DNA from 2 places in the Shewanella halotolerans genome. Region 1 is predicted to be linked to the other one. Evidence: riboswitches for the same ligand, from Rfam matches in the RefSeq annotation. Region 1 holds a riboswitch; the other holds the start of a gene.

The links. A riboswitch is a leader RNA that binds a small molecule or an ion and turns the genes downstream of it on or off. The one in region 1 is predicted to bind thiamine pyrophosphate.
Region 2: it holds a riboswitch for thiamine pyrophosphate, as region 1 does, so the genes downstream of both, K0H81_RS11115 (TonB-dependent receptor) here and thiC (phosphomethylpyrimidine synthase ThiC) in region 1, are expected to answer to the same signal.

Annotation. Positions count from the first base shown of each region.
Region 1 covers NZ_CP080417.1:2,163,900-2,179,341, forward strand. The annotation lists gene K0H81_RS09180 (hypothetical protein) at 1-898, shown strand, start outside; TPP riboswitch at 1,045-1,143, shown strand; gene thiC (phosphomethylpyrimidine synthase ThiC) at 1,321-3,357, shown strand; gene K0H81_RS09190 (bifunctional hydroxymethylpyrimidine kinase/phosphomethylpyrimidine kinase) at 3,360-5,147, shown strand; gene K0H81_RS09195 (HesA/MoeB/ThiF family protein) at 5,134-5,982, shown strand; gene thiS (sulfur carrier protein ThiS) at 5,975-6,184, shown strand; gene K0H81_RS09205 (thiazole synthase) at 6,186-6,959, shown strand; gene thiH (2-iminoacetate synthase ThiH) at 6,964-8,082, shown strand; gene K0H81_RS09215 (chemotaxis protein) at 8,185-8,454, shown strand; gene K0H81_RS09220 (putative metalloprotease CJM1_0395 family protein) at 8,869-9,825, shown strand; gene K0H81_RS09225 (LysR family transcriptional regulator) at 9,802-10,713, opposite strand; gene K0H81_RS09230 (DUF3541 domain-containing protein) at 10,729-11,880, opposite strand; gene K0H81_RS09235 (gluzincin family metallopeptidase) at 11,855-13,621, opposite strand; gene K0H81_RS09240 (alpha-L-glutamate ligase-like protein) at 13,584-14,540, opposite strand; gene K0H81_RS09245 (inactive transglutaminase family protein) at 14,543-15,442, opposite strand, start outside.
Region 2 covers NZ_CP080417.1:2,590,875-2,606,316, forward strand. The annotation lists gene K0H81_RS11050 (hypothetical protein) at 1-192, shown strand, start outside; gene K0H81_RS11055 (hypothetical protein) at 474-863, opposite strand; gene K0H81_RS11060 (hypothetical protein) at 999-1,397, opposite strand; gene K0H81_RS11065 (GNAT family N-acetyltransferase) at 1,445-1,897, opposite strand; gene K0H81_RS11070 (GNAT family N-acetyltransferase) at 1,924-2,529, opposite strand; gene K0H81_RS11075 (GNAT family N-acetyltransferase) at 2,746-3,249, opposite strand; gene K0H81_RS11080 (chemotaxis protein) at 3,593-4,210, shown strand; gene K0H81_RS11085 (oxygen-binding di-iron domain-containing protein) at 4,252-4,983, shown strand; gene K0H81_RS11090 (NAD(P)H nitroreductase) at 5,451-5,999, opposite strand; gene K0H81_RS11095 (HvfX family Cu-binding RiPP maturation protein) at 6,095-6,685, opposite strand; gene K0H81_RS11100 (phosphotransferase) at 6,916-8,043, opposite strand; gene pnuC (nicotinamide riboside transporter PnuC) at 8,083-8,730, opposite strand; gene K0H81_RS11110 (hypothetical protein) at 8,767-9,027, opposite strand; gene K0H81_RS11115 (TonB-dependent receptor) at 9,092-11,233, opposite strand; TPP riboswitch at 11,306-11,426, opposite strand; gene K0H81_RS11120 (YcfL family putative periplasmic lipoprotein) at 11,554-11,943, opposite strand; gene K0H81_RS11125 (PaaI family thioesterase) at 11,974-12,438, opposite strand; gene K0H81_RS11130 (PaaI family thioesterase) at 12,435-12,932, opposite strand; gene hinT (purine nucleoside phosphoramidase) at 12,963-13,313, opposite strand; gene K0H81_RS11140 (hypothetical protein) at 13,574-14,125, opposite strand; gene K0H81_RS11145 (CsgG/HfaB family protein) at 14,356-15,204, opposite strand; gene K0H81_RS11150 (curli assembly protein CsgF) at 15,207-15,442, opposite strand, start outside.

The DNA of each region.
Region 1 (15,442 bases):
CTGGAGAGAGTTGTTTATCTTCTTGGTTGTCTTGCTGGCGCACCTTGCATTGCTGGCCCTGCTGAGTTGGCAGTTTAAGGGGCCATATCTGGCTCAGGAATCAATTGAGCGAGACAAGAAGGCCATCAGTGCCTATATGCTCACTCAGACAGAGTTTGACGCCATGAAGGCCAAATCTCGCCCTGCCGAGGTACCAGTAAACGCGCCAAAGCAAGATACGCTTAATCAAAGGGCTGAAGTGACAGAGGACAGTCCGGCGCCGATTTTCGCTCAGCAAAGTGCCGAGCCGATTAAGCCGAGTCCAGAGAAGGGGGCGTCAGCGACTCAAGTTACTGGTTTCCAGCCTAATGTTACCCAAGCAAGTGTTGATCCTGCCCTTGATCCAGCAGTTGAGCTCTCCGAGCCTAACATCGTCTCTAAAATCGAGGTGCCCGCTGACACTCAGAAAGAGAATGAAGCATTCTCCTTCGATGGTACGAAAGGTCTTAATCTGGAGAGGGGAGCAACAGACTCGGAAGCGGTAAGCGCTGCAACTGGTGATTATATGGCGAGGCACAGACAGGAGCAGCTGGACAAGCTAGTTGAGCACGCCGCCGACAAGGCCACCCAGAAAAAGTCGATGAGCGAGATGGATGGCAAGATGAGAGTGTTAGCCCTGCCTAAGGAGAACGAGTATGAGACGGCAATCACCTTAGACAGCAAGGTGGATCCCAATCGCATCGTCAAGATAGGGGATACCTGTTATCGCGTGGTGAGTGTGGCGACACCAATTAACCCCCACGGGGAAAACTTAGGCTTCCCCTTTAAGTGTGGTGGCGACAAGGTGAAACAGGCGATTAAAGACTCTCTCGATAAGCATCTGAGTATGATGGGAGTGAAGGTTAAAGATAAAAATTAGTGTGATATATTTTCATTCAAATAATGATTTTGGTCTTGTGTTTTCCTCAAGCTTTTGATTTTACTTGGTTGTTGTGTACGGTTAATTTGATGTTAGTATTCATTTAAAGGGGCTTGCCACCCTCAATCCCTTAGGTCTATACTGAGGCCCTCTTGTCGGAGTGCCATTAGGCTGAGACCGTTTATTCGGGATCCGTTGAACCTGATCAGGTTAGTCCCTGCGAAGGAAACAAGCATAATATGACCTTAGTGTCCCGCCGTTTTTTATCGGCCAATGGGATTAAAATCGCCGCAAATTTGGCGAGCGCAATCCCAATGACACCCAGCATATTTTTGAATCAGGCCATTTGGCCTGACTCAATGCCCTCAACGCCAAACTTCTCCAGACAAGCAACTTCATCTAACCCTATAGTGAGATTGCTTATGTCAACACGTCGCGAAATGCGAGCAGAGGCCCAGGCCTTTATCGATAACCTCAAACCCTTACAACACCCTAATTCGCAGAAATTTTATCTCAGCGGCAGCAGACCGGATCTCAAGGTCGCCATGAGGCAGATCTTTCAGTCAGACACCCTGATTGGCGGCACGGCCGAGGCGCCTGTCTATGAGAAGAATCCCTCCATCACAGTCTATGACTGCGCCGGACCCTATTCAGATCCCGAGGCCGATATCGATGTGCGTCGTGGTCTTGTTAAGCTGCGCAGCGAGTGGATTGCCGAGCGCGGCGATACCCGGGAACTCGAGCAGGTCAGCTCAGGTTTTACCCAGCAGCGTCTGGCCGATGAGGGGCTGGATCATCTGAGGTTTGAGCAGCTGCCCAAGCCAAGACGCGCCCTTGAAGGTAAGGTGGTGACTCAGATGCACTACGCCAGACGTGGCATCATTACCCCAGAGATGGAGTATGTGGCCCTGCGTGAGAACATGGCTCGCGAGACAGTGACCGACGAGGTGCTCAATCAGCGCGCGCCGGGTGAGAGTTTCGGCGCCAAGCTAGGTGAGCCGATCACGCCAGAGTTTGTGCGTCAGGAGTTGGCGGCGGGCCGGGCAATCTTACCGCTCAATATCAACCACCCTGAGGCCGAACCTATGATCATCGGCCGTAATTTCCTGGTGAAGGTCAACGCCAACATAGGTAACTCGGCGGTTACCTCCTCTATCGAAGAGGAGGTGGAGAAGCTGGTGTGGGCCACCCGTTGGGGGGCGGATACCGTGATGGACCTTTCTACCGGTCGCTATATCCATGAGACCCGCGAGTGGATCATCCGTAACTCGCCGGTGCCCATCGGAACTGTGCCCATTTATCAGGCGCTGGAGAAGGTCAATGGCGTCGCCGAAGATCTCACCTGGGAGATCTTCAGAGATACCCTGATCGAGCAGGCAGAGCAGGGGGTGGATTACTTTACCATTCACGCCGGTGTGCTCCTGCGTTATGTGCCTATGACGGCTAAGCGCCTCACAGGCATAGTCTCTCGCGGCGGCTCCATCATGGCCAAGTGGTGCCTCTCTCATCACAAGGAAAACTTCCTCTATGAGCATTTCGATGAGATCTGCCAGCTGTGCGCCGCCTACGATGTCTCTCTCTCGCTGGGGGATGGCATGCGACCAGGTTCCATCGCCGATGCCAACGACGAGGCACAGTTTGCCGAGCTGGAAACCTTAGGCGAGCTGGTTAAGAAGGCCTGGCAGTATGACGTGCAGACCATCATCGAAGGGCCGGGCCATATCCCGATGCAGCTTATCAAGGAGAACATGGATAAGCAGCTCGAGCTATGTGACGAAGCGCCGTTTTACACCCTAGGCCCTCAGACTACCGACATTGCCCCAGGCTATGATCACTTCACCTCAGGCATAGGCGCGGCGATGATCGCCTGGTATGGTTGCGCCATGCTCTGTTACGTGACACCTAAGGAGCATCTTGGTCTGCCAAACAAGGAAGATGTGAAGCAGGGGCTGATCGCCTATAAGATCGCGGCCCATGCCGGCGATGTGGCCAAGGGGCATCCCGGCGCGCAGATCCGCGACAACGCCTTGTCTAAGGCGAGATTCGAGTTCCGCTGGGAAGATCAATACAACCTGGGACTGGATCCCGACACCGCCAGGGCGTATCACGACGAATCACTTCCTCAGGAGTCGGCCAAGGTAGCCCATTTCTGCTCTATGTGCGGCCCCAAGTTCTGCTCGATGAAGATCACCCAGGAGGTGCGCGAATACGCCGCGGCCCAAGCGATCGAGGTGAGGGAGATTGAGGTTGAGCAGATTGACGTTACTGCTAGCGCGCCGAAGGTAGATATTCAACAAGGGCTGGCGCAGATGTCGGCGCAGTTTAAGCAAAGTGGTAGCGAGCTCTATCACAGCGCGGTGAAGCAAAGCCCCGCCATTGAAAGTGCCTCTCTCGAACGTGCCGCTCTTGAAAGTACTTCTCTTGAAAGTACGGCTCTCGAAAAAGCAGAAGAGGTGTAGCCATGTCCGCTGAAAAACCTATCGTCTGGACCATTGCCGGTTCAGACAGCGGGAGCGGTGCGGGCATTCAGGCAGATCTTGCGACCATGGCGGACCTGGGCTGCCATGGTTGCAGCGTGATCACCTGCGTCACCGCGCAAAACTCGGTGGCGGTTAACGGTGTCGAGCCTGTGAGTGAGGCTATCTTGCTCGCTCAGCTCGATACCTTGCTGGCAGACCTGCCGCCCAAGGCGATCAAGATAGGGCTGCTTGCCAATCAGCGTCAGATTAATCTTGTCGCCGATTGGCTGGCGACCCATATTGCGCCACTGAAAACGGGTGATGGCCTGCCTATCTCGATTATTCTGGATCCCGTGATGGTGGCCTCCTGCGGCGATGCCTTGACTGGCGAATCTGCTGTTCAGGCCTCCGCCCAGACCAAAACTAAGCTCAAAACTAAACCTAAAACTAAGCTCAAAACTAAGCCCAAGCACCTTGCCGGGTTGGATTTCAGTCCCTTCGCTAAGCTGCTTACCCTGATGACGCCGAACGCCAGCGAGTTTGGCAAATTGGTGGGGAAAGAAACGGCATCAAGTGATGAGATGCTAGGTCAGGCAAGCGCACTCTCAAAACGCTTAGCCTGTAATCTGCTGATCACAGGCGGTGACAAGGGCTCGCTCTGGCGTAGCGATAGGGCAGAAGATCTCCTTATCTGCAACGCGGTGGCGCATACCTCACCGCTGCACCAGCACACTAGCTTTCGCCTGAGCGGCGAGCGAGTGGATAACCCCAATCATCACGGTAGTGGCTGCACCCTGTCATCGGCGATTGCCAGCTTTCTGGCTCAGGGCTTGGTGCTACATGACGCCATCTTGCTCGCTAAAACCTATGTAGTCCAAGGCATAGCGTCGGCCAAGGCCTTGGGCGCCGGCGCCGGACCACTGGCGCGCACAGGTTGGCCTTCGGGCCTGGTATCGCTTCCCCGTATCACAGAGTTGACCGGCGGGACTCAGTTAAGCTCTTCAGATAGCGCTAGTGATTGTTCTTTACTAGGTTCTTCACTAAGTTCTTCGGCAGCTAATTTTTCAAGGTATAGCTTTCCAAGGCTTAGCTTTCTAAGGCTTAAGCGTCCCATCGGGGTGTATCCCGTGGTGGATAATCTGAATACTTTGGAGCAGGTGCTTGCCGCCGGGGCCACCACGGCGCAGCTGCGGATCAAGCTTGAGGATGATGGCCAAGCAGGTCGCAAAGGAGAAGAAAGCAAACAAGGGAAGGGCAAACAAGAAGAGGGCCAAGGCGCTGCCGCGTTAGAAGCGCAGATACAAGCGGCTATCGCGCTGGGGCGCAAGTACGATGCTCAGGTGTTTATCAACGATCACTGGCAGCTGGCGTTAAAGCATGGCGCCTTTGGCATCCATCTGGGGCAGGAAGATCTTTTTGAGGCGGATCTCAATAGGATCGCCGAGGCGGGGATCGCCCTGGGTGTCTCCAGTCATGGCGTGTTCGAGTTGGCGCTGGCCAGTCAGCTTAATCCATCCTATCTGGCGCTGGGGCATATCTTCCCCACACCGACGAAATCTATGCCTTCTAATCCTCAGGGGCTGAGTATGCTCGCTCGTATGGTCGCGCTTTGGAAGCCTGATTGTCCGAGAGTGGCCATCGGCGGTATAGACGCTTCGCGTTTAGAGCGGGTTAAAGCAACAAACGTAGAGGCGGTGGCCGTTGTGCGTGCAGTGACCCAGGCAGACTCGCCGGGCGAGGCCTATAAACAGCTGGCCAGGACGTGGGAGAAAGCCTATGTCACTCAATGATAGGGCGTTTATCCGATATTCGCGGCAGATCATGTTGCCCGAGGTCGGCGAACTGGGTCAGCAAAGGCTGATGAATGCAAGCGTCGCCATAGTCGGCGTCGGCGGCTTGGGCCAGCTCTGCGCCCAGTATCTGAGCGCGGCGGGGATCGGCCAATTGACCCTGATCGATGATGACAAGGTGGAGCTGAGTAACCTGCCCAGGCAGCTGCTGTTTTCCCATGCCGATTGCGGCCAGTACAAGGCGGAAGTCGCCAGAGACAGGCTGGTAGAAAAAGGCTCTGCTCAAAACAGCCCACTATCAGCACAAGTGCAGATATCGGCCAAGGTTGTGCGTCTGGAACTCCACAACGCCGAGTCTCTGCTCTCAGGTGTGGATCTGGTGCTCGATTGCAGCGACAACTTCGCCACGCGCCAGCACGTCAATGCCGCCTGTGTGGCGCTGGGCACGCCAACAGTGGTGGCGGCTGCGGCCCGCTTTTCTGGTCAGTTGATGGCGTTCGATCTGAGCAAATCCCCGGACAATGGCTGCTATCACTGTCTGTTTCCGGCCGAACTAAGGGTGAGTGAGAGCTGCAGCACCATAGGCATACTTGGGCCCATGGTGGGCACCATGGCCTCGATGCAGGCGCTGCTGGCGATAAAGCTATTGCTGGGGTTACCGGCTCTAGGTGTGCTGCATAGGTTCGACGGATTAACTGGCGAGATGCGAAAGCTCACGCTGCGGCGGGATCCCAAGTGCTCGGTCTGTGTGGCAATTAAAGAATCGAATGAAAAGACTTATGCGATACATGGCGGGACTCCCTGTTCATCGGCCTTAGGAGAAAATGATGAGTGAGATCAGATTAAGTTTGAATGGTCAGTTAATACAGGTGCCAGATAACGCAAGTCTGCAGTCCATGTTGGAGAGCCAGCAGATAGCCCCGGATAGCGTGGCGCTGGTGCGGGCAGGCGAGGTGGTCCCCAAGTCGCAGTGGGCGTTGACCCTATGTGAGGCGGGCGATGTGATTGAACTCTTTGGCGTAGTGGCAGGAGGTTAATATGTTAACGATAGGCGATAGTCGGTTCTCTTCACGCCTGTTTACCGGCACGGGCAAGTTTGCCAGCTCTGATCAGATGTTGGCGGCCTTGGCGGCAAGCGGTTCGCAATTAGTGACACTGGCGATGAAGCGGCTCGATCTTAAGGCGGGCTTCGATGATATTCTGGCGCCCATACGTCAGAGCGGCGTTAAGCTGCTGCCCAACACCTCGGGAGCGCGCAATGCCAAGGAGGCGATCTTCGCCGCCGAGCTGGCTCGCGAGGTGCTGGGTACCTCTTGGATAAAGCTTGAGATCCATCCCGATCCTAAGTATCTGATGCCGGATCCAATAGAGACCTTTAACGCCGCCAAGGTGCTGTGTGAACGCGGCTTTACCGTATTGCCCTATGTGCATGCCGATCCTGTGCTCTGTCGTAATCTGGAATCTGTGGGCTGCGCGGCCGTGATGCCGCTGGGAAGCCCCATAGGCTCAAATCGCGGACTGGAGACGGCGGCATTTTTGAAGATCATCATAGAGCAGGCCAAGGTGCCCGTGGTGGTCGACGCTGGGATCGGCTCACCCTCTCAGGCGATGGCGGCGATGGAGATGGGGGCGAGCGCCGTACTGGTGAACACGGCAATTGCCGCCAGCCGCGATCCGGTCAAGATGGCGCTCTGCTTTGCCGATGCTGTCGCCACGGGGCGTAAGGCCTATGAGGCGGGCCTGGCCCAGGTGCACCAGAGGGCGATTGGCACCAGCCCCCAGCAGGCGCTCACCGCCTTCTTATCGGAGTAAGCCAATGAGTTTCTTGGATATCTTGAGTGGGCTCTCTCGCGAGCAGCTGCGAATGGCGCTCTATTCCACTTCGCCGGCCCAGGTAGAGGCGGCGATCGAGGGTGAGCAGGGAAACTTGAGTCATCTGTTGGCGCTGCTGTCGCCTGCCGCCGAGGAGTACCTAGAGCCGATGGCGCAGCGTGCAGCCGCCTTAACCCGGCAACGATTTGGTCATAACATCGGCCTCTATCTGCCGCTCTATCTCTCAAATCTCTGCGCCAACGAGTGTGACTACTGTGGTTTTACCATGAGCAACAAGCTTAAGCGCAAGGTGCTCAGCCATGATGAACTGGCGGCCGAGATGGCGGTGATCAAGCCTCAGGGATTCGATTCCATCTTGCTGGTTTCTGGCGAGCATGAAACCAAGGTCGGTATCGACTATTTTGCCGAGGTCTTACCCTTGGTGAAGGCGGAATTTAGCCATGTGGCCATGGAGGTACAGCCGCTAAGCCGTGAACACTATGAGATTTTGGTAGAGAAGGGGCTGGATGCCGTGATGCTTTATCAGGAAACCTACGATCCTGAGACCTATCGCAAGCATCACCTGAGGGGCAATAAACAGGACTATGGCTATCGTCTCGAATCGCCGGAGCGGATCGCCCAGGCGGGCGTAGATAAGATAGGCCTAGGGGTGTTGCTTGGGCTCGATGATTGGCGCATGGACGCACTCTTGATGGGCTATCACCTGGATTATCTTGAGCGCCGCTTTTGGCGCAGTCGTTACAGCATATCCTTGCCCAGGCTTAGACCCTGCGTCGGCGGTATCACGCCCAAGGTGCAGTTGACCGACAAGGGCCTAGTGCAACTCATCTGCGCCTTTCGTCTCTTCAACGAGCAGCTTGAGATCAGCCTCTCGACCCGGGAGACGCCTAGTTTGAGAGATGACCTGTTAGGGCTCGGCATCACCCAGATGAGCGCCGGTAGTCGCACCGAACCGGGCGGCTATGTCAATCCGGCCGCTCAGCTAGATCAGTTTGAGATCAGCGACGAACGCAGCGCCGCCGAGGTTGCCAGTGTCCTTCGAAGCCGAGGCTTTACCCCAGTTTGGAAAGACTGGGAGGCAGGCTGGATAGGCGCAGGCTAACCAATTCAAGATGTTAGCCGAGCCCTCTGTAAAGCTGTACTTTGCTTTGCTTTTGATTAATAATTAGCCATAACTGAGATTCATGAAAAAGGGCCATTAACTATGGAAATACCATCGAGCTTTTCATCCGGTCTGACCGGCTTGCAGAGCGCCCAGTCTGGCCTGACTCAGGCTACTGTGGATGTCGCCAAACCCAGCCAGCCTCAGGTGAGTGAAGCAGGCGGCACAGAGACGACTAATGCGGTCAACGCCACAGATAAAACTGAGGCCCTGGTCTCAGCCATCGAATCGAAAAACCAAGGGGAAGCCGCGGTTGAAGTATTAGAGACCGCAAACGAAACCCTAGGTACAGTGATAGATATCAAGGTGTAGGCCATGGCTGGCGCCATGACAACGCCATCTCTTACGGCGATGCGCCTCGGTGCATTGCCGTCTTCTTCTGCTTCAACTTCTTCATCCTCTACAGCTTCTTTATCTTCTTCAAATAGGGCTTCAAGTTCTGTAAGTGCTGTTTCAACGCCAGCAGTCACTCAACAAGCGTCACATGTCAGCCTAAAGGCCAACACCGCGGTTTCCTCGACGCCTTCGGTAGCAACCAGTGTTCTTACATCTGGTCACTTAAGTTCTAGCCTGTCAACGCAAAGCGGCTCAAGTAAGAGCCAGCCTATCTTCAATGGCAGTTCGTCGGCTCAAGGGGGGTATAGCCTCTCCAGCGGGCCGCTCGGGGTAGGTGGCCTACTCAACCAAACGGCGAGCTCTGGTTTTAGCAGTGGCTTGAGCAAAGGTATGGGCAATGGCGGCGGGACCGATGTTGCTTCTACACTACCGGATGCGGGAGGTAGCGCAGCAGGCTCTGGTTTACCCCCAGGTTCGGGAGGTAGCAATGACAAACCAAATGCGAGTATACCAGGCGGACAAGGCGGCGTTGACGTTAGTCGCGGCAGCTCAAATGAGGGTGAAAAGCCGGTAGTCGATATCTTTGGTGTGGCCGAGGAAACCCGCGGCGAGGCGTACAACCCCTTCGCGGATAAGCAAGAGGGGAAAGCCACACCAGGCGATGAGAGTCGCTCACAAGACCCGGAGCTTGCCCGCCAGGAAGCTGAGCTAAAAGAGCTGTCTAGACGTGACGCCGAGGTGAGAGCCCATGAGCAGGCCCATGCTAGCGTTGGCGGCACCTTCGCGCGCAGCCCAAGTTTTAAGTATGAGCAGGGGAGCGATGGCAGACGTTATGCGGTGGATGGCGAGGTGGCGATCGACATCTCAACCGTGCCAGGAGATCCACTTGCAACGTTGAACAAGATGAAGCAGGTTTACGCGGCGGCGATGGCGCCCGCGACCCCTTCGATGGCAGATATCCGGGTGGCCAGCGAAGCTCTGCGTAAGATGAATGCGGCCAAGGCCGAGCTTGCCAAAACGCGTCAGCAAAGCGCTATTACCCCAGACCAGATGAAGCCACTTATCGATGCCGGTAAGAGTGAGCAGCAGCGTCAGCTGCCTGAGCCTGTGACGCCTAAGGTGAGCGGTAGCGTGGATGATAAGGGCAAGATCTCTGCGGCCAGAGTCGATTCACTCTCGCCGCTGGATGATGACAGGAGCCCTTCACAATCGATAGAGCGGATAAGTCGCCAGATCTTGGCGGCCGATGGTCTTTTGTTTACCTCAGAAGCCCTGTCGATGCGCTACCAAGCGGGCGAGTCTGACTCTTCTTCAACATCCTCCTCATCCTTCGCCTTCTCCCTCTAAGACTGAATGATTCTTGAGGATCAACTGCTCCAGCAGCTGTGAGGCGGGTCCTTGCTTGTCGCGGTTGGGGATAACCAGGCTGAGCGGCACCTGACGATGACTCGAGCCCTTGAGCGTCAAGCGGGTGAGGCGACCTTCCTTGATGGCATCGCAGATCAGATGACTCGGGATCCAGCAAAAGCCAAGTCCCTTGGACAGCACTACAAGGGCCTCATGGAAATTGGCTACTGTCCAGCGCCGCTCCGCCTTGAGCCAACCCAGCTCGCCGCGGGCTATCTGACCCGTATCTTTAATCACTATCTGTAGCTGCTCAGCCAGGGTCTGGTCGTCCAGCGGCAACTCCATGCTCGCCAGGGGGTGAGAAGGATGACAGACCAGGTGAAAATCGACGTTGCACAAAGGCTGAGCCAGATGACCCTTCGGCGGCGCGCCGCCTATGATGGCGAGATCCACGGCTTCCGACTCGACCAGCTCTGCGCTGCCGCTGATCACCGAATCTAAGATGGTGATCCGGGTGCCACGCCCCTGAGGCTCAAACTCGGCCAGGGCGTCGATGAGGTGCTCCATGGGATAGATCATCTCGCGGGAGATCATCAGGCTCGGTTCCCAGCCTTTCTCCAGGTTGCTGGCTAACTGCTCCAGCTCACTCACCGAGCGGGTGATGTGGCGAGAACGCCTGAGCAGCACCTCGCCGCTCTCGGTGAGATAAGCCTTGCGTCCTCTGACTTCCAGCAGCGCGACTCCCAACTGGGTCTGCAGTTTGGCCACCGCATGGTTAAGGGACGACTGGCTTTTGTTGAGCTTCTCTGCTGCTTGGGCGTAGCCACCGCAGTCGACGACTGCCTGTAGGATGCGCCACTGCTCGAAGGTCGATTTTGCCTGACTCATACTGCTCCTGCGCTCCTAATGCTTTTCGGCTTTAGATTTTGCTTTATCGGTTTTTGCCTTTGCAGCATCAGCCTTGATGCTGACCAGCTTAGGCAGGTACTTCTTGGTCGCCTTAAGATTATGGAAATAGGGGCCCTGATGCAGGGTCTTAGGCCAATCTAACAGCATCATGGCTAACACGTTGCGGTGCTCACCCAGGGCGAGATCTGGGTTGCCATGGGGTGAGGGTATGGTCTGCACCTCAGGATCGAAGGCGGCCATGATGTGGGCTTGGGTCTTCTTCACTACGGGATTGTCCGACATGCCTGCCAGATGGAAGCTGATGCCGACTTCGGCGATGATATCGTCGGTGGCATCTTTCAGGATCCTGTCTATGTTGGCCTCGAAGTAATCTAAGATCCAGGCAAATTCCTTTCTATCGACCGAATGCTGATAATACTCGCTGGCGGCAAAGATAAAGTGGGTCATGCCGTAGATCTTATTGCGAAACTGCTTCTTGTCGAGTTTGGCGTCGCGACGCTGAGGATAGACGCGATTGAAGCCGTCCTTATACTCCTGCACATAATCGCCAACACCAAGCTGTTTCGCCCAGTAAACATAGTTCACCAGCTGCGCCGCCCAGGCTTCGATCATCGCCTTGTCGGTGAGCCCGCGTTTAAGATCGGTGGCCTTTAGCGCCTTGACCAACTTGTCGTGGCAGGGACCTTGTAGACCAAACTCATCGATGCGGCTTGAAAACCTTAGTAGCACGTCGGTATAGAAGAGAAACTCGGGGAAGGGAGCCAGCGCCTTCTTACGGGCCTTGGCTCTGGGGCCCTTACCCAGCACGTCGATGGCGGCCTGAGCTTCTTGCTGGATAAAACCCGGCTTATCCAGCTGACAGGCATAGAAGGCCTGAGACTCGGTGACAGCGTACAGATCGACCAGGGCCGCATTGGCATACTTGTCATCGCCCGTCATGCGATAGAGGCGGATGCCGTAATGTCCCTGCACCCTCGGTGGCAGCTGGTAGAGGTTATCTTCTAGGTTTTGTTGGATCGCCTGTTTGACACCCTGTGCGTCCTGTGATGCTGTTGTCTTAGCCGAGGTAGGTAGACTAGGGAGCAGCAGGGCGGAGCTGAGTGCGAGTGCCCCAAAGATTCTAGTGTACGGGCTTAAGTTGATCATGTTGGCTCCTTTCTAGGATGGTGGCGACAGATTGCGCGCTGCCAAAAATTGCGGTGAGTTGCTCATCAAGGGACTGTTGCTGCTCGTTGATGAGAAGGAGATCAAAAACGCTTGTTGCCTCCAGCTGAGAGTCACTCAAGATCTGCTCCGCCAGGCGTTGATGCCATAGCGTGAGGTAATAGAGTGGCCCTTGAGTCACCACACCGGTAAAACTGTAGAGGGCGTCATCAGCACTTGGCCAGGGCGCGCCGAAACTGGCACCAAATTCCTGGCTGAGATCCCGGTAGAGTCGATTATCGAAGGTTTGATACGCAGACAAAGCCAGCTTGCTGCGAAATACCTTTAGCTGCTTGGAGAAGGCCTTAAGCTGGGCTTCGCGGCTATTGGATGGCAGCTCGGGCAGCAGCTGTTGGCTTAGATATTGACTCAGCCAGAGACTGGCGATCGCCTGACCATCGCCTAAGGTGTTGTTGAGATAGTAGCGCCCACCGGTGAGCAGGCGAGACACCATCTCGGCCACCGCTGTGATGAGTTGTTCCTGACTGCGAAAATCATTTAGCTGATCTGGTAGGGTCAGGGTCAGCTGACCAAATTGTTGTCCGACCACGGTTTGTCTCAGGGGGCTCAACTGGGCCTTAGATTCCTTAAACGTCGGCGTCTTAAGTGTTACCGCCTGCGCTTTCTCTGTTGGGGGTTGCTCTTGTTTTCCTAACGGCGGATTAGCTAGCTGCGAACCTGCTATTTGGGATTTGGGCGGGCGATCGAGAAAAACATCCCCCAGTAAACGCCCCTTATGCCAAAGCCGCAGCATATTGACGTTAACGGCTTCAAATTCAAGGCCGAATGGAGAAAGTTCGGCCTGAATATTATCCAGCAGCTGCTCACCCGAGCGCGGTGTTACATCGACCTTGGAAAGCTTTGCAAGTAGGGCCCCGAGTGCCCAAGGGGCAGGAGCTAGCTGGGTCTGGCTGTCCAGAAAGCGTTTAACCTGTGCGGGATTGGCGAGCAGCTGATGGCTCAGGGCCCAGCTTGCATAATCGTCGGCGCCATGCTCGAGTGCTATCGTCTGCTTGGTCGTCAATATGAGGGAGATGGCCGCCTGATTCTTCTCCTTGGCCCTTACCTGGTAGGCTAGCCACACCTGACGCTTACAGCTTTCATCTTGTTGATGAATAAGGTAGCTGGCTATCGAACTATCGAAGGCCTGTTCAGCTTGTTCAGTTTCGCCATCAGTAAGGCGGCACTGACTCTGCCCCATGCTGAGCGACAGGTCTTTCTGCTTCAGGCCGTGGGCGACGCTGGCCTGGGCGGTATGGATCTTCGCCTTCTGCTGCTGGTCAATCTGCTCGGCGATCTGCTGCGTCAGCAACTGACCAAACTGGCGCAGCCCTGGCGCGTCGCTTTGAGACCAGTTCTGACTTTGGGTCTTGAGCCAAGGCTCCTGTGCCAGGCGGTCAAACTCATCGGCCAGATGCAGCTGACACTGCAGCAGCGCCTCTTTATCTTCGGCATTTAAGGGATAGTGGCGATAGAAGCGCACGCTGTCTTTGAGGTTGAACAGGCCGATCAACTCGCGTTCGAGTCGCACACTGGCATCGAGCGGCGTGCCGCTCTCCTGTGCCTGAGACAGGGAAACCCGATAGTCGATACACTGCTCGCTGAGCAGTGTGATAGGAGAGGCGGCCAGGGCCGCCGGACTGAAGTTAAGCGCTAGGGAGACTGCTAAAATGCGTTTTAGCATAGGCGACGCGCTCTTCCACTGACATAGATTTGTTCTTCATCTGCTCGACATGTTTTAGTCTTGGCAGCAGGCCCTGGCCGTTGGCGATCTGAATCGCCAGACCCGGACGGGCGTTGAGCTCAAGCAGCAGAGGACCAAGCTTTTGATCCAGCACCATGTCGGTACCCAGATAACCCAGCTCACTCATCTCATAGGCCTTAGAGGCCGTATGCAGTAGGGTATCCCAATGGGGTACCTGGATCTCGGTGAGCCTCTTGTCGGTATCCGGATGCAGATCGAGCGGACGGTCAAACTGCACCGCATGCAGGCCGCGGCCGGTGCCGATATCCAGGCCAACGCCCACGGCGCCTTGGTGCAGGTTAGCCTTACCGTCGGACGCCGCGGTGGATAGCCTGAGCATTCCCATCACAGGGAAGCCCTTGAAAACGATCAAACGAATATCGGGCACCCCTTCGAAGGAGTAGCCGTCGAATACGGGGTCGAACTCGATGAGTCCCTCGACGATGGCCACGTCTGGCTTGCCGCCCAGGGAAAAGAGGCCGCTCAAGATGTTAGAGATATGGCGGTCGATCTCGCTTGGGGTCACCTCATGACCGTTAGGCTTGAAATAGTGGCCATTTTCCACCTTAGTGATCACTAAGATCCCTTTACCGCCCGAACCCTGTGACGGCTTGATCACGAAGCCGTCACGGTTGTTGACCATCTCGGGAATGTGCATGATCTCATGTTGCTGACAGACGGTGCCGATAAGCGCCGGCACGGCGATATCGTTCGCCAGAGCCAGTTGCTTGGTGGTGAGCTTGTCATCCACTCGCTTGTAGAACTTGCGCGGGTTATAGCGACCTATGTAGTCGATGTTGCGCTTGTTCATGCCAAGTACGCCGTTTTCCTTCAGCTTTCGGGGCTTTGCAAACAGCATAGTTATTCTCCCGCTAAAGGTCTAAAGCGTCTAAGTTCCAATAACTTATAACCTGTGTACTGGCCCATCAGGAGCACAGTTGCCAGGATCACCAGATGGATACCCAGGAAGTTAAATACCCAGTGTTGTACCCAGGTGGCGCTCATGGCCAGGTAGGCTAAGGTGGCAACAAACAGGCTGCCGCCGCCCTGAACCATTACCTCTTTGGCGCCTTCCTCTTCCCAGAGAATCGACATACGTTCGATGGTCCATGCCAGGATGATCATCGGGAAGAAGGTGATGGTGAGACCCTCGCTTAAACCGAACTTATATGAGAGCAGGGTAAACAGGCCTATGATGCCGATCACCACTATGATCACCGCGGAGATCCGCGAGATCAGCAAGAGGTTGAGATCCGACAGATAGGAGCGGATCATCAGGCCGAAGGCGACGATCAGCAGGAAGCCAACAAGGCCGGTCAGCAGGGTAGTCTGAATAAAGGCCAGGGCGATCAGCACGGGCATGAAGGTACCCGAGGTCTTGATACCGATGATCACCCGCAGGAACACCACCACTAGCACACCAATTGGGATCAGCAAGATACCCTTAAACAGGCTCTGCTCTTCCAGCGGTAGCTGATAGAGGGAGAAGTCCAAGGCATTCTTGTTCTTCAGCATATCGATAGAGGTGGCGAGCGCCGAGCGGGTGTCTTGCAACATGGAGAAGTTAACCTGAGAGTTAACCCCGCCCACTACGTCCAGTGTCGACTTGGCGGTTCTGTCCCAGATAAGCAGGTTGTCAGGGCGTCCCTGAGTACCATCGTTGGGATTGAAGATGATCCACTGACCCTGATGATAGACCTCAACATAGTTGGTCAGCTGCTGACGACGACGTTGATCTTCTAAAAACAGACCACTGACCTT
Region 2 (15,442 bases), 430 kb from region 1:
CTGACCTTTGTCGACGTATCCAACTATTTGGGTGCGGAGGAAGAAGGTGGCTGGCTGTCGACCATCAAGAGCGAGTGGGCCAGCTTTAAAAATGATGAGCCGCCGCTGAATGCTAACTATCTCAGCAACCAGGCCACTGATTGTCAGGCGAGCAACTCTTGCTATGAGCCGAGTGAGCCACTGGGTGAATAAACTCAAGTTAAGAATTTAAAGCGACAAACCTAAGGTGAACAACCTCAGCCTAACACGCGCTAAGTTTGCACCTTGCCATTACATCTTGGGACGACACTTTCACCCCGCGGCGCATGCCAGAGTCATCCCAAGATGTCTGCTTTTGGATTAAAAGCCCGATTCATATCCAGATTTAAAGCCCAGTTCTTAGCCAGTGGCACACCAGTTCTAAATCTAAGTTTAAACCTAAGTTTTAAAACATAGCTCTAAAATTTAGCTCTCTCCCTGAAGCACTCTCAGAATTAGCCCAGAAAAATTCCCGCCAGGGTAAAGGCGCTCACTAGGGCGAAGAAGATCCACTGAAACAGGGAGCGAAATGCGCCCTTTATCTCCGCAAAGTATCCTATGTAGATCTGCCAGACGGCAAACAGCACGAAGTTCAGCGCGATAAACAGTAGCAGCCCATAGCTTTGCATGTTTGAGACCATGGAGAAGGAACAGGCCAACAGCACCAGCGCCGAGAGCACCAGAAACACCGAGATGTAGTGAAATACGCAGTGCATAACAGATTTGGCGATGGGGTCGAAATCTGCCTCAAGCATAGGGGTTAAGAAACGTTTTTTCCCCAGGGTAAAATGGCCGACGCAGGTCAAGATGGCGATGATGCCGGCGATGAGAAAATAGATGTTCATCGAGTCTCCATGAAAACGGGCGAGTAAAGATCACCCTTATCTAGACCAGTCTAGTCGATTCCCTGTTTCATGCATGATCGAAAAAGAGTGCGCCAGCGCACTCTTTTGTTGAAATTTTGCCTGTGACAGAGGCGCTTACATGGTCGCCATGATCCAGTAATCCAGACGCTCCTGCGGGTTAGCCATCAGCTTCTGACAAGGGCCCTTGTAACGGTTCATCAGGCTACCCAGGTTGTGGTTGCTCGGCAGGCTGGCCTTCTGCTCGGCGACGGTTGCCGCAAGCTGCTGCTCTACCTTGTCGGCGTCCTGATACTTCTTCGCCAGCGTCACGGCATCTTCGCCAGACTGCTTAAGCCTTTCGCCCACAGGCTTCATCTGCGGCGCATTCATGCCTGAAATGGTCTCTGAGGCGATTTGGTAATAGGCGGCGCACTCCAGCACCTCTTTGTTAAATGCCAATTCGGCTTCTGAGGGGGCGGCAACGGCGCTATTGGCCATGAGGGCGAATAGCGAAAGTGTAAGAGTCTTGCGCATCAATACTGTCCTTGAGCAATGAGTTTGAACCATTTCTACTTTAGATGTCACTGAATATCAAGGTTATAGCCTAAAAATTCTTGCTCCAGCTGGAAGCCGAGTGACTCATACAGGGCCTGGGCCTGATGGTTATCTTTATGGGTCTCGAGAAAGATAGAGGCGATCCCCTTGGCCTTGGCATAATCGATGGCGGTCGTCATCAATCGCCGCCCTACCCCGACGCAGCGGGCATGCTGGGTGACATAGAGGTCGCTCAAGATAAGGTTGGCGCGGGCATGGATAGAGCTGAAACTGGGATAGAGCTGACAAAAGCCCAGGCCATTGCCCTGAGCATCTAACATCAAGAAGATCACCGCATCCTTGCGCGCCAGTCTGGCATTGATAAACTTGTTGGCCAGGTCGATATCGCTCGCCTGACCATAGAACTGACGATATTCGTTAAATAGACCCGCGACAATGGCCGCATCTTCCAAACTTGCCCTGCGTAATTCTCCCGACATTTATCCTCCCTGATATTTTGGTTAACTTATTGGTTTTCTAGATACTGACGCATTTGAAACTTAAGGTTTTGCTTCACACTTGGCCACTCTGAGGCGATGATGGAATAGACCACTGTGTCTCTTATGGTGCCGTCTTTCAGAATGCGATGGTTACGCAGCACGCCATCTTGCTTGGCGCCCAGGCGGGTGATCGCCTCGCGGGAACGCTGATTGTGCCAGTGGGTGCGAAATTCCACCGCAATCACATCTAAGGTCTCGAAGGCGTAGGTGAGCAGCAGGAGTTTGCACTCGCTATTGACCCCTGTGCGCTGGGCGCTCTTGGCATACCAGGTATGGCCTATCTCTATACGTCTGTGGGTCTGATCCCATGACATCAGGCGGGTACAGCCGACAATCTGCCCCGAGTGTCTGTCTCTGACGGCAAAGGCCAAGGCCTCACCGCGCTGCTCGCTGGCCAGAGCCTGCTCGACATAGGTCTTCATCTCATCGGGATGGGGCGCCGAGGTGTACCAGAGATTCCACAGTTCACCGTCGCTGACCGCGATGGACAAGGCGGGAATATGCTCCTCCTGCAGCGGCTCTAACACCACACGCTCACCACTTAAACAGCCTCTCAATGCGTCCTGACTCATGTTGATGCTCCAATGGGTTTGTTATAACAAAGCCATATGACCGATAGATGAAATTGCCTGTCTAGCCTTTGGCCCTGTTTACTCGCGATGACCTTTTTACAAGACTGCTTTTTACAAGAGTGCTTTTACAAGACTGCGACCAGATAGTTTCCGAGTTTGTTTACAAGCTAGATCACGAGATTGCTAATAGACACGCTAACAAAATAGCCAATTTAATTAAAGTGTTATCTTGTAAAGTAATACTTCATCGCCCTCGCCCCAGGCGATAAGCTCCTGACACTCGAAGCCGAGCTTCTCAAGCAGCGCCCGTGAGGGACCATTGCGTTCTTTCACTATGGCCAGCAGGCTGCTGAGTCTGAGCGCCTTAGCATGGGCAAGCACGGCGCGGCTGGCCTCGACCGCATAGCCTTTACCTAAAAATTCCGGCAACAGAGCATAGCCAAGGTCGATACCGGGCAGCTGCTCGCGGTTCACCAGGCCGGCCACGCCGACTGGCTCGCCACTTTGCCTGAGTTCGATGCAGTACATGCCATAGCCATGTTCCTGATAACTGTTGATCGGCCCCTCGATGAGGTGGTTTTCCGCCTGCGCCAGGGTGCGAACGCCGCGATCGCCTATGTTATCGAGAAAGCCCTGACTGTTGAGCAGGGTCAGCATAAAGGGGGCATCTTTTACTGTCATTTCACGTAAGACCAGACGCTCTGTTTCTAGGGTAAGCAATTCATTCTCCTAGGGGCTGTTTATCTTTCAGGTTTAATTTCTGTTCAATCTAAACGCGTTTTGCTCGCGGCGTGGGGCAAAGAAGCATAGTTGCGCTATGTGAATTGCACACAACAAAGAGCAGGATGCGTTTAGATGAACCCGTTGGGCAGCATTTGTAGGCCATTTCTACCTCGTTCTCGTCAGCTTATGTAGAACAACTACACTACACTGACTCCGCCTTGTATAAATCACCTAAAAGCTGCTGCAGAAACAAACAGGAAAGGTCAACAGCCCCTAGGTCACTTTCGCATTGGGTGATCTCGACTATACTGTGATTGGTTCTACATAGGAAGTGGTTCTAATGACACAACACGCGCCGAAAATCAGTCAATATCATGTCATTGCGGCAGTCGTCGCCGCCGAGCTCAATCAGACACTTAGCTACTGCAAACAGATAAATCTCACCGCCAGCAATGCCCAGGCAGCCTCGGCGCGGGTGGGCAATGCGGCGCTCGGTTTCAAGGCGTTAACTGGCTTCATCGACGATCTGGCCTCCTACACCATGAAGGCGGCCACCGACATCAATCAACTGGCCCACCAGGCCAGTCGTCTCGCCACAGAGACCGCCAGGGCGGCAGTGGCACTCAATCATTTCCAGCGAGCAAAACTCAAGGCCAATGGCGCGCCCTATGGCGATACCATCAACCCGGCCGTTGCCGCCACCCAGGCCCATCACAGCAAGTTACAGCAGGAGTTTGATCGCCTTATCGACAAGATGGAAAACCAGCTGTTTGAACTGAAACGCAACCTGCGCACCGCCAACATACTGGCCTCCATCTGCCGCATCGAGGCCTGCCGGGTCGATACCGCCAACCAGACCATATTTAACGACGTGGCCAACCGGGTAGATGATGTGGCCCAGTTGATCCGCCGCCGGGTCGACCATGCCATTACCCTGTTTGGCAACACTGCCCCCTGATCCACCTTTTTACCGAAAAGTTAACGACAAGGAGTCGCACCATGAAGAGTGAGCTGATCATCGAAACCCCTACCCACAAATGGCTCTACTTCGGTCGCGACCCCGAAAAACCCGATAAGATCATAGACACCAACCAATACATGGTGGTGAGCAGCCATCACGCCCTGTTGATGGATCCCGGCGGCATAGAGCTGTTTGCGGCCATGCTGGCCAATATCGTCAAGCATATCCCCCTGAGCCAGCTGACCCATCTGTTTGCCTCCCACCAAGATCCGGACATCATCTCCTCCCTCGGCCTGTGGGATCAAACCCTGCCCAAGGCCAAGCTCTACTCTCCCTGGCTATGGGAAGGGTTCATCCGCCATTTCGGCATGAATAACATCAGCTACGAGCCCATCGCCGACAATGGCGGCAGCGTGAGCCTGGATCAAGTTGAGCTGCAGTTTATTCCCGCTCACTACCTGCATGCCTCGGGTAACTTTCATGTGTATGACCCTGTGACTAAGGTCTTGATGAGCGGCGATATCGGTGCGGCGCTGGAAGATCCCCAGGCCGATATTTATGTGGATGATTTCGAGCAACACTGCGCCAAGATGGCCTATTTTCATCAGAGGTGGATGCCGTCAAATCGTGCCAAGAATGATTGGATAAAGCGGGTACGCAAGCTGGATATTCAATACCTCTGCCCTCAGCACGGCAGGATCTTCCGCGGTCCTCAGGTAAAGCAGTTCCTCGACTGGTTCGAGAACCTAAACGTGGGTGTGGGGGTATAAAAAAGAGTTTATGCTGGGGGCTAGCGTTAGCGTCTTAGCTCCCCTCTTCCGGCAGACAAAAAAATGCCCGCAGCAAGCGGGCAACACAATCACTTAGGGTGAAAACCTTCCATAGGTAATCTAGGGCCTGGTGACCTTTCAGGTTTACTTTTTGTTCAATTTAAACAGGTTTTGCTCAAGGCGCGAGCTGTGAAGCATAGCGGGCTATGTGAATAGTGAACAACACAGAGCAAAGCGTGTTTAAATGACCCCTTCGGGCAGCGTTTGCAGACCATTTCTACTGCGTCATCGTCAATTTATGTAGAGTAACTACACTGCACAGACTCTGCCTTGTATAAATCGCCTGCAAGCTACTGCAAAAACAAACAGGAAAGGTCACCAGACCCTGACCACTTTGCCAGTTTTTACTGCCCTGTAAACCCGACCAAAGTCGAAGCTATGGCACCTGGCTTCACATTCTCGCCGTATTAGAGGTAACGCACCGCCGAGTCGGCCGATTTCTGCGGCTTTAACGGCGCCTTCACCGCTGGCGTGCCCAGGTAGAGGAAGCCCACTATCTGATCTTGCTCGCCCAGACCCAAGGCCTGATGCAGATGACGATTAAAGGCCAAGGGGCCAGTGCGCCAAATACCGCCCAGTCCAAGAGCGAAGGCGGCCTGCTGCATCGCCATACAGGCGCAGCCCGCGGCGATATGTTGCTCGAGCGCCGGCACCTTAGGGTGCTCGGTTACCTTAGCCACTACCGTGACCACCATGGGGGCGCGCATCGGCATGTTGGCGGCCTTAGCGACCGCGGCCTCGTCACCACCATCCTTTTCCATCGCCTCTACAAAATGGTCAGCCAGGCGCGTTAGGCCATCGCCCTCGGCGACGATAAATTCCCACGGGGTGAGGCCAGCATGGTCCGGCACTCGCACCGCGGCGTTTAAGATCTGTGTAAGCTGCGCCGCATCGGGCGCCGGGGCGACTAGTCGGGGGCAAGACTGCCGAGTCAACAGAAGTTCGATCGCATCCACAAAGATTATCCTGTCATTAATACCGAACTTGAGGGTAGCAAATTGGTAAAAAAAATCCCACTGAAACAGTGGGATTTACACTCGATGGTGCAGGGTTAAGCCTTGGGCTGATACTTGCGGGCGATCCAATAATCCAGACTGGTATAGCGTCCGCCGCCAATGATCAGCAAGGCAAACAGCATAAACAGATAGGTGATGGCAAACTCGATGCCGTTGTTGAGGATCACAAAGTTACCCGAGGAGGTCAGCCACTCATAGTGACCATGTTCCTGCAAGAGCGACTTGGCCGCCGCGAGCTTCTCCGCCGAGGCCATCACCTGCTCGTTGGCCAGCCAGGAGCTGGGATCGGCGATGGCCAACCAGCCGTTTTTCCAATGCACGCTAAAGGCAGCCACCGCCATGGTGACCATCAAGGGAATAGAGATCAACCGGGTCGCCAAGCCCAAGATCAGCAAGAAGCCACCGACAAACTCGCTGCCGGCCGCCAGGGCCACCATCACCTCGGGCATGGGCAGACCCAGGCCCCACTCGGCGTTACCAAACCAAGCCACCGTGTCGCTAAAGTGCGACAGCTTGTTATAACCCGCCTGCATCAGCACGGGCGCCAGATAGAGCCTAAGTGCCAAGGCGGCGACGCCGTCGAGCTGGGCGATCCCTTGGGTAAATTTAGCGTACAGTTTCTGCATAACCTCACTCTCTCATTATTTTGTCATTACCTAATAGACCCTTAGCTAATCATTTAAATTTCAGCAAGAATAAACAAAGGTAAGAAAAACTATGACCTCCGCGAAATGAAATAAACAAGAAGAGATAAACGCAACAAGAAACCTTGCGTTAGCCCTGACGGATCAACAGAGTCAGAATTACAGAATCGGATTGACCAAGTCGGAAACAGAGTCGGACGACCAAAGACGCGTTAACCCACCAGCACCATGAAGTCATCGAAACATTGCAGGTAGTCGCTCACGCTGTGTGGCAGGCTGGCATCTGACTCGCCCTGCTTCTGCGGCTGTGCATTCTCCACCGACTGCAGCACAGTCTGCTTCAATATGCCCTCGCCCTGGCTTGCCATCAGCAGTGCCCAGCAGGCGGCGAAATACCAGTAAAGCGCCAGGGCGCTGGGAATGGCCGCGAGCGCCTTGTCATTGAGCTTGGGATGATCATTCAGATAACCGAGGATCAGCCTGTGACGCTGCTCACTGGAAAGCCTGTGAGTTGCCAGCACACTGGCGAGATCCACTAGAGGGTGAGAGCTACAGGCGTATTCATAATCGATACACCAGAGCTTCCCCTGGCTCATCAGAAGGTTATGGGGATTAAGATCCCTGTGACTATACTGGGGCGCCAACTCACAGGCATTAAGCTGCTCTAGCACGGCATCGACCCGTCCCTGGTGCGCCTTAAGCGCTTGCCATCTCATCTTCCAAGGCTCGAGATAGGAGATGGGCAGATCACTGCTGCCTGCCGCATCAAGACCTGCGTTATCTGTGCTCGCCGCATCTAGGCTTTCGGCAATCATCTCTAGCTGGCCAAAGTAGCGCCGCCACTGCTCTGTCACCGAGATTGGATTCTTGGGCAACGGCAATTGAGCTAGCCCCTTGAGTAGGTCGAGCAGCAACCCCTCGGCATCTGGCCGGCTGACGCACTCTTCCTGCAGGGGATGGGCGGGGTTGGCAGTCATCAAGCGGCTCCAATCTTCGCCTGTGTCGATGAAACGGCTGAGATAGACGCTATTGCCCGGCGCCACATACAAGAGCGCTGGCGCGAGGCCTTGCTCTTCTGCCAGGCGCCAGTTGGCCACCTCATGGTCGCGGGCGCTGATCTGGCTGCTGGCCTGACTGTTGATCCGCAGCACCAGCTGCTGGTTATCGCGGCTTAGATGATAATTTTGGTTGCTCAGTCCCCGCGAGAGCACCTGTATCTGTGTGCGCTCATCCAGTGGACAGCCAAGCTCAGAGAGCTGCACCTTAACCGCCTCGGGAAGGCTAACGCTCAGGCGCGCTAGCAAGGTGCTATTCGCGTCAGCACTATCGTCAGCCGACATCAGATCTCAGCCTCAACGAACAGTACGGCAAGACTCGGCCTAGTCATAGGAGTAGTCGCCCTGACTCGGCTGCTGCATACTGGTGCGCCATAGGAAATAACCCCCTATCGCCATGCCCACATACAAGATGAACAGCATAGAGGTGAGCATCAGTCCCTTGTTGAGATAGAGGTAGATGGAGACAAAATCGATAACCACCCAGTAGAGCCAGTTCTCCAGCACCTTGCGCGCCACCAGATAGGTGGTCATCACCGCAAAGCAGCTGGTTGCCGCATCCAGATAGGGGTAAGAGGCCTGAGTGTGGGTTGCCATCAAATGGCCGACCACCAGGGAAACCACGGTCGTCGCGACGATCAGGTAGAGATGCCGCCCAAGCGACCAGCTGACCACCTCGACCCCGTGATCTTCACCGCCGCCATAGCGCCACAACCAGAAGCCGTATCCCGCCATCGCCATGTAGTAGACGTTGAGCAGCGACTCCATCAGCAGGGAGACCTCCCAAAACAGCAGAGTGTAGATGGCGGTACTGACAAAGGCCGCCGCCCAGCACCAAATGTTGCCGCGCATCGCCAGCGCCAGATAGGCCAGTGCCAAGACCACGGCAACCGCCTCCCACGCCGTCATGGCATTGGCCTGTTCGAAGGCCTGAGTCAAGGTGCTGACCAATGCGGACCAGAAATCTATCATAGGATGTGTGTCGCTCCCTAATTGCGCCTTAAGGCCCTATTCTTGATGGGACAGGTCCAGCTCGCCACCGATAAACTTGACCACGAAGACCGCCTTGCCCCACTTCTCGTGAGCGGCTTCCATCTCGGTGCCCAACATCTGCATCACCTCGCCATATTCGCCGCACACCTGAGTAGCCATGGCATTGGTGCGGCGCTCGATATTGGCGTAAGTGTCAACCCGGCCGATGAACCACTTGATGGGATCGATATAGTTATCCTTCAGGGGATACATGCTAATTTCAGCGGTTAATTTCATCTTAACTCCTTAAGGGGGCGAGCCCTGCCCGCCCCTACAACGATTGGCAACAGCAAAGCGCCAATTACATAAACTTGACGTTGACAGTGATACCTAACTGGCGAGGATCGCCGTAGCGGATATATTGCTTATCGGCCCAGCCGTTATCCGGCTCGTTACCGAAATAGAAGCCGCGCACGCCATACTTCTCATCAAACAAGTTACGACCCCAGAGATAAGCCGACCAGGTCTCTGTCTCGTAGCCGACACGGGCATTGAAGATAGTATAGGGCTCTGACTTAGAGTCGTTGCTGTCTGAGTAGTAAAACTCGCTCTTGCCACTGGTAGTCAGGTTGGCAAACCAGCCCAGATCGCTACGATAGGTCGCCCCCGCGCTATAGGTAAGATTAGGTGAGTGAGCCAGTTCGCGGCCAGTAAGATCCACCAACCCACCATATTTGTCCTGATAGGCGTAATCGCCGTAGGCAGTCTCTAACCAGCCAAGGGTGCCGTATAACTTAAGATTATCAGTGGCATACCAGTTGGCTTCCAGCTCGGCGCCGTAGTTGTGTGAGCTACCGGCGTTTTCGACATAGAGGATAAACTTCTGTGGCTCGTCGGGGTTTTGCTGTGAGGCAGAGACCTGCTGATCGCGTCTGTCCATGTAAAACAGCGAGAAGTGTGTGGTCGCGTCGCCATCTAGCCACTCTGACTTGAGGCCCAGCTCATAGTTGTACAGAGTCTCGGCCTGGAACTCCTTCTTATCGCTCAGGGAAGCCGGCAGCGACATGTTAAAGCCACCCGCCTTGTAGCCACGGGCGATACGGGCATAGGCCTGTTGGCCAGGGCTAAGTGTCTTATTCAGAGCAATATGACCGCCCCACATGTTCTCTGAGGGCTCGAAGGCATCTTTGTCCGAGTCGCTGTAATCGCTCTCGCGGCGCTCCAGACGAGCCCCCACTGACAACGCGTAGCCATTGCCTAAGTCGCTGTCTAACTGGGCGAAAACTGCCAAGTTAGTCGCTTCATATTCGGCCAAGAGTCTGTCTTCCCAGCCGTTATAGACTTCGAGTGTGTCGTTGTCTTCTGTGAGTCTCAGACCATAGACGCCCACTAACCAGTCGGTGCTGCCATCGAAGATACGCCCCGCCTCGGTAGAGCTCAGACGAAACTCCTGAGACAGTGTGGTTCTGTCACCCAGCTTGTTCCAGGTGTAGTCGTACTGACAAGGTTCACCCTCGCAGCTGCGGGCCGCCCAAAACTCAGGGTTGGCCCAGTCACCGTCGTAGCCGTGGTGAGTATCACTCTGGGCCATTGAGCTAAGTGAGACCAGCTCGAAACTGTCGGCGCCCGAGTAGGTTAATTTAAGCGAGCCACCCGTGGTGCGCTGTTTGTCGACACCCGGCTCATCTGTGAGGGTATCGAAACCGTTGTTGTCCAGTGTCCAGGCGTCGTAGCCGTTGTTAAAATCGGCGTGCATCAGGCTGAGATCGGCCACCAGATCGTCAGTGGCATACCAGCGCAGCTTGATGCGGCCGGTAAATTCATCTCTGCCGTTAGTGTCGTCGCGGCCCAGATAAAGATTGTCGCGATAGCCGTTCTGCTCATGTTGCTGCAGCGATACGCGGTACAAAAGCTTGCCCGAATCGCTTAGAGGGCCAGAGCTGAATCCGCTATAGGTGCGAAGGTTATCGTCACCCAGTTGCACCTCGGCGCCATGTTCGAATACCGAGGTGGGATCGTTACTCTTGAGATATATGAGACCGGCTAAGGCGTTGGCGCCGTAGCGAGTCCCCTGAGGACCACGGAGCACCTCGACCTGCTGCAGATCATACATGCTGGAGATCATCCCAAGGCCCGACATGTCGATGTCGTCTATGATGTAGCCAACCGAAGAGTTAGGTGCGCCCTGGTACTCTTCCTGCTCGCCCACACCACGGATCTGGAAATATTTCGCCCGCGAGCTGCCGCCAGACCAGTTGAAGTTGGCGATGCCGTTGAGTACGTCTTCAAAGTGCTGGGCGCCCTCGTCCTCAATTTGCTGTTGATCTATGACGCTGATGCTGGAGGGCATCTTGTCCAGGCTAGACTGGCGAAAATCGGAGGTGACGACAATCACTTCCATCTCGTCGTTGGCTGGCGGCGTATCGTTCGCCATCAGGCTGGTATGAGTTAACGCCGCCGCAACGGCAAGGGCGATGGGTGAATAAGATTTTAATGTAAACATAGGACCTCAAATCAATATTGAGATCCGGCACTTAAGAAAGCGAGAAAGAATGCACAGACAGATTGTGTTAAATCTAGTGATGTGGCCCATTCCTACGCCGGTATTAGCCGGATCAGGTTCTAAGGGTTCGTCCCGCGGACATCTCAGTCAATCGCTAAGCTATGGCTTGGCGTTAACACCCCTTGGCGAGGCCGATTATACATGACTCATACAAAGAGTTGACATATTTAACGCAATATTTGCGCGTGATCCATAAAAAACGCCAGCATTGCTGACGTTTTCATCAAATTATTTGCTCGACTCATTCCTGAAAGCGATTTTTAATTGGAAATGGCCTCGCGCACATAGAGTTCACAACGCACCGCGGTGGCATTGGGGGACAGCGCCGTCACCTGCATCTGCTGCTTGCCGTGAAGCTTAAGGGACTTCCAGCTCACCCCCTCATCCTCAACCGTTGCGCCATTGATGTCATACCAGGTGAACTTATATTGCAGGCGCTGATCCTTTGGTGACTTACTGATAATGGTGCCGCGGGCCCGCAGGAAACCCGCCTCGGCTTGGGTGGTCACCGCGCTGACGTCCACATCTGAGTGGAAGGAGCCATTATCGACCCGAACCTCACCAGTGGAGCTGGTCATGATGCCGCCGGTATGGGGCGCACAGGCGCTCAGTCCCAACAACAAGCAGCCTAACACTAATCCTTTGTTCATCACTATTCTCCTTACGCTACACCTTAATGTCTATTCGATCAGAAAATGGGCACGGGCGGTGGCAATCAAGGCCTTACGGTTGGTTTGCCAGCAGTTGATGTTTACGTTCGCCACGCGGCGTCCCTGACGGGTGATCTTACACTCGGCGAAGCTATCTCTATGGTGGCCAGCCCTCAGGTAATCGATTGAGAAATCGACGATTTTTGGCACCTTGGTGGTCTGCATAAACACCATCAGCTGCACGATCGCCGACATCTCCATAAAACCGGCGATCACCCCGCCATGAATGGCCGGCAGGGTTGGATTACCGATATTTTCATCTTTCTTCGGCAGCTGAAATACCAGCTCGTCACCGAAGCGCGCCACCTGCATGCCAATAAACTTAGCATAAGGAACATGGGCCAACAGGTGACCGAAATCGTTGAGTTCTGTCGCCTTCTTAACGATATCTTTAACGTTTAATGCCTGATTGGCTTCTGGCGTGACCATGGTCATTTCCCCTCTCCCATCAGAGCCTGTCTGAAGGCGTCGCCCACCATCTCAGGGCTGATACGCATGAAAGAACCCACCGCATGGGCGATAGGATCGTCGATAGAATCCTGATAGGCAATGGCGCGGGTAAAGGCCACGCTCGAGGAGAGCTTGTAACACTCGGCAAAGCCATAGACGCTTTTGTTAGGTTCGGCGGGTTTCATGTAGTCGACCCGCAGATCCAGCGTCGGCGACAACTCCAGCGACTTGTACTTATCGAAGATGTTGCAGACCACGGCTGTGCCGCAGGCGGTGTCCATCAGGGTGGTGATCACCCCGCCATGTATCACGCCTGTGTCTGGGTAACCGATAAGCTCACTGCTGTAGGGCAGCTCGATCAGCACATGCTGCTCACTGGCTTCAAGCACACTGAGCCCAAGTCTGCGACACTGCACTAGCTGACCGACGAAGCGGGTCGCCAAGTCTGTCAGCGGGAAAAAATCAGGGTTTGTCTTCATTACTCTACACAGTCCAAGAATAGTCTGGGATTAACGCGACACTAGCGGCCCTAGGAAATCACCGCCTAACAGGTGCATATGGATATGGAAGACTTCCTGACCGCCATGCTTATTGCAGTTCATGATGAGACGATACCCATCCTCTGCGATGCCGGCTTCATCGGCCAGCTTGGCCGCTACCGTCATCATGCGCCCCAGAGCCTTCTCGTCCGATGCCTTGACATCGTTAACCGTCGGGATCAGATGATTGGGAATGATCAGAATATGGGTTGGCGCCTTAGGCTGAATGTCACGAAAGGCGGTGACCAATTCATCTTGGTACAGGATATCGGCGGGAATTTCGCGTCTAATAATTTTACTGAAAATGGTCTCTTCGGCCATTGCACTATCCTCAATATGACGTTAATCCTGTCAGTATACTCACAAATAAGCTGTTTGTGATCCATCATATAAATAAAGGAGTTAACTCAGTCGGTGAGTGATGATTTTTTAGCTCGGACAATGAAAGAACCCACCTGAATAACCAAGTGGGCACTATGATAAAGGGGGCCCTATGAAAAGCGGGTGCAATGAGAGTAGGCAGCGTAATTAGCAGCACGGCGCTGAACACGGCCGATCACCCCATCGATGTTAGCGACTATTTAATCGAATGCTAATCTATCGCTGTTCATCTTATCTTGCTGTTTGAGCTGCTTGAGATCCTCGCGCTCGGCTTCTATCTGCAGTAGCTTGGGCGCCTTGAATGTCAGCTTGAGATAGGCATCTTGGCGGGTCTTGGCCACCTGCTCTAGCGCCACATTGGTGCCATCGTCGGTAAAGCCATACCAGCGCTTGCCGTAGCAGCTACCCTGCAACACACATTTATAAGAGCTCATCTCACTGCCAATGAACTCTGTGGTTTGATAGCCGGTATCGACTAGCGATTGCTTAATAAAATTGAAATCTTCTTTATAGTCATCATCATACAGTCCATAATTTCTGCTTGTCATGATGACTTTTAGTAGCCCATGTTGCCTATCGGCAAAAAGCACATAATCCTTGGCTAGAGATAAAGACTTAGGTAATACATGGGTTTCTACCCTAAGTTCATCTCCCTGGCGTTTGACCTCGCCATACTGGCTGACATCTTCACCCCAATCAAGCCCGAAAGGCGCCATTCCATGTGCATAAAGTGGCGCTAACACTACTAACAATGCTAACTTCTTCATCGTACCTATTCAGCAAGTCAAAAACTTGACGAATTCTACCCTATTGGGCTGCGACACGAAACCAAACTCAATTAAAAACCTATAAAAAATAAAAGGTTAACCAAAGTTAATCTTAAGTAATATAGATGTTAAATTTGAACCCACCGACATCATACAAAAGTGCTAAGCGCTATGCATACATGCATAGCAAAGTATGACACAAAGCAAAAACAGCCTTAGCTTTGATTGATTTTTGCTCGCACCCTGGCCTCGGAATGGGCTTCTAACCAATATTTTTGTAACACTGGACTGCGCAGACCACTGGGCTGATCGGCTAAATTCCAAGCACCTTTCCAGATCCCATCGGCAATCATATGCACCACCGCACTTTCGATGGCCGATGCCACACACAAACTCACAGGCTCGTTTGAGGTATAGCCAAGCTCAGACTCAAGCAGCTCCTGGGCATCGATAAACTTAAACACCCCGGCTGTGATCTCTTTGGACAAAATAGACTTAGTAGTGGTCACGCTACTCAATAAGCGTCCGGTGCGAATATCCACCGCCCTCAGGTTGACTGTCACTGTATCGACACGAAACTGAGTTGCCGCGCCTATGCCCAGGTAGCGGGCCCCCGCGCCACCGGTTCTGACATTGGTATCATAGGCGACTATGCCACCTTCCATCAGGATCTGCGCCGAATTCAGCTGAGGCAGCTTGTTGGCATCGCCGTTAAGCCCGGCCCTGACAATCTTACGTTCGGTAAGTAGATTCTGCAGCCCTTCACGTTCGACGGGAATGAACCAACTGGAATCATTCAACGCCTGGGCCAGAAATGCGGTGCCACTCTGGGGCACGGCGGTAGAAAAGTTACTCGACGGAATTGGCTTATACTGACCTGTCTGATCTCGAAAATCATACACGGCGGCCAGCATCACCCCCTGGGGCGCAGGCAGGTTGATAAGATCATAGTAGCTCTCGCCCTTAGGCATTAGGCTCGAAGAGGCTTGTACCTGTTCGAGATCACTTGTGCTAGAACATGCAGAGAGAAATAACAGGCCAGCGGCCATCAACAAAGGTTTCATCGTTAGCCACCCACACTCGAACTGTCGCTCAACCCACCAACTTCGATCACCGTTGTTTCGCCGGTCAATAGATCGGTAATATGCACCAGTAGCATGCCATCTTCGTTGACCACTTGGATTTCGAAGTCCGTGGTCTTGAGATAGCCCTCACCGCCATTGGCCGCATCGTTAAAGAGTTGGCTCATCAGACGAGACTCAAGGGAACTTGCCATGCGCTCGAGGGCACTGGGGGGTGTAT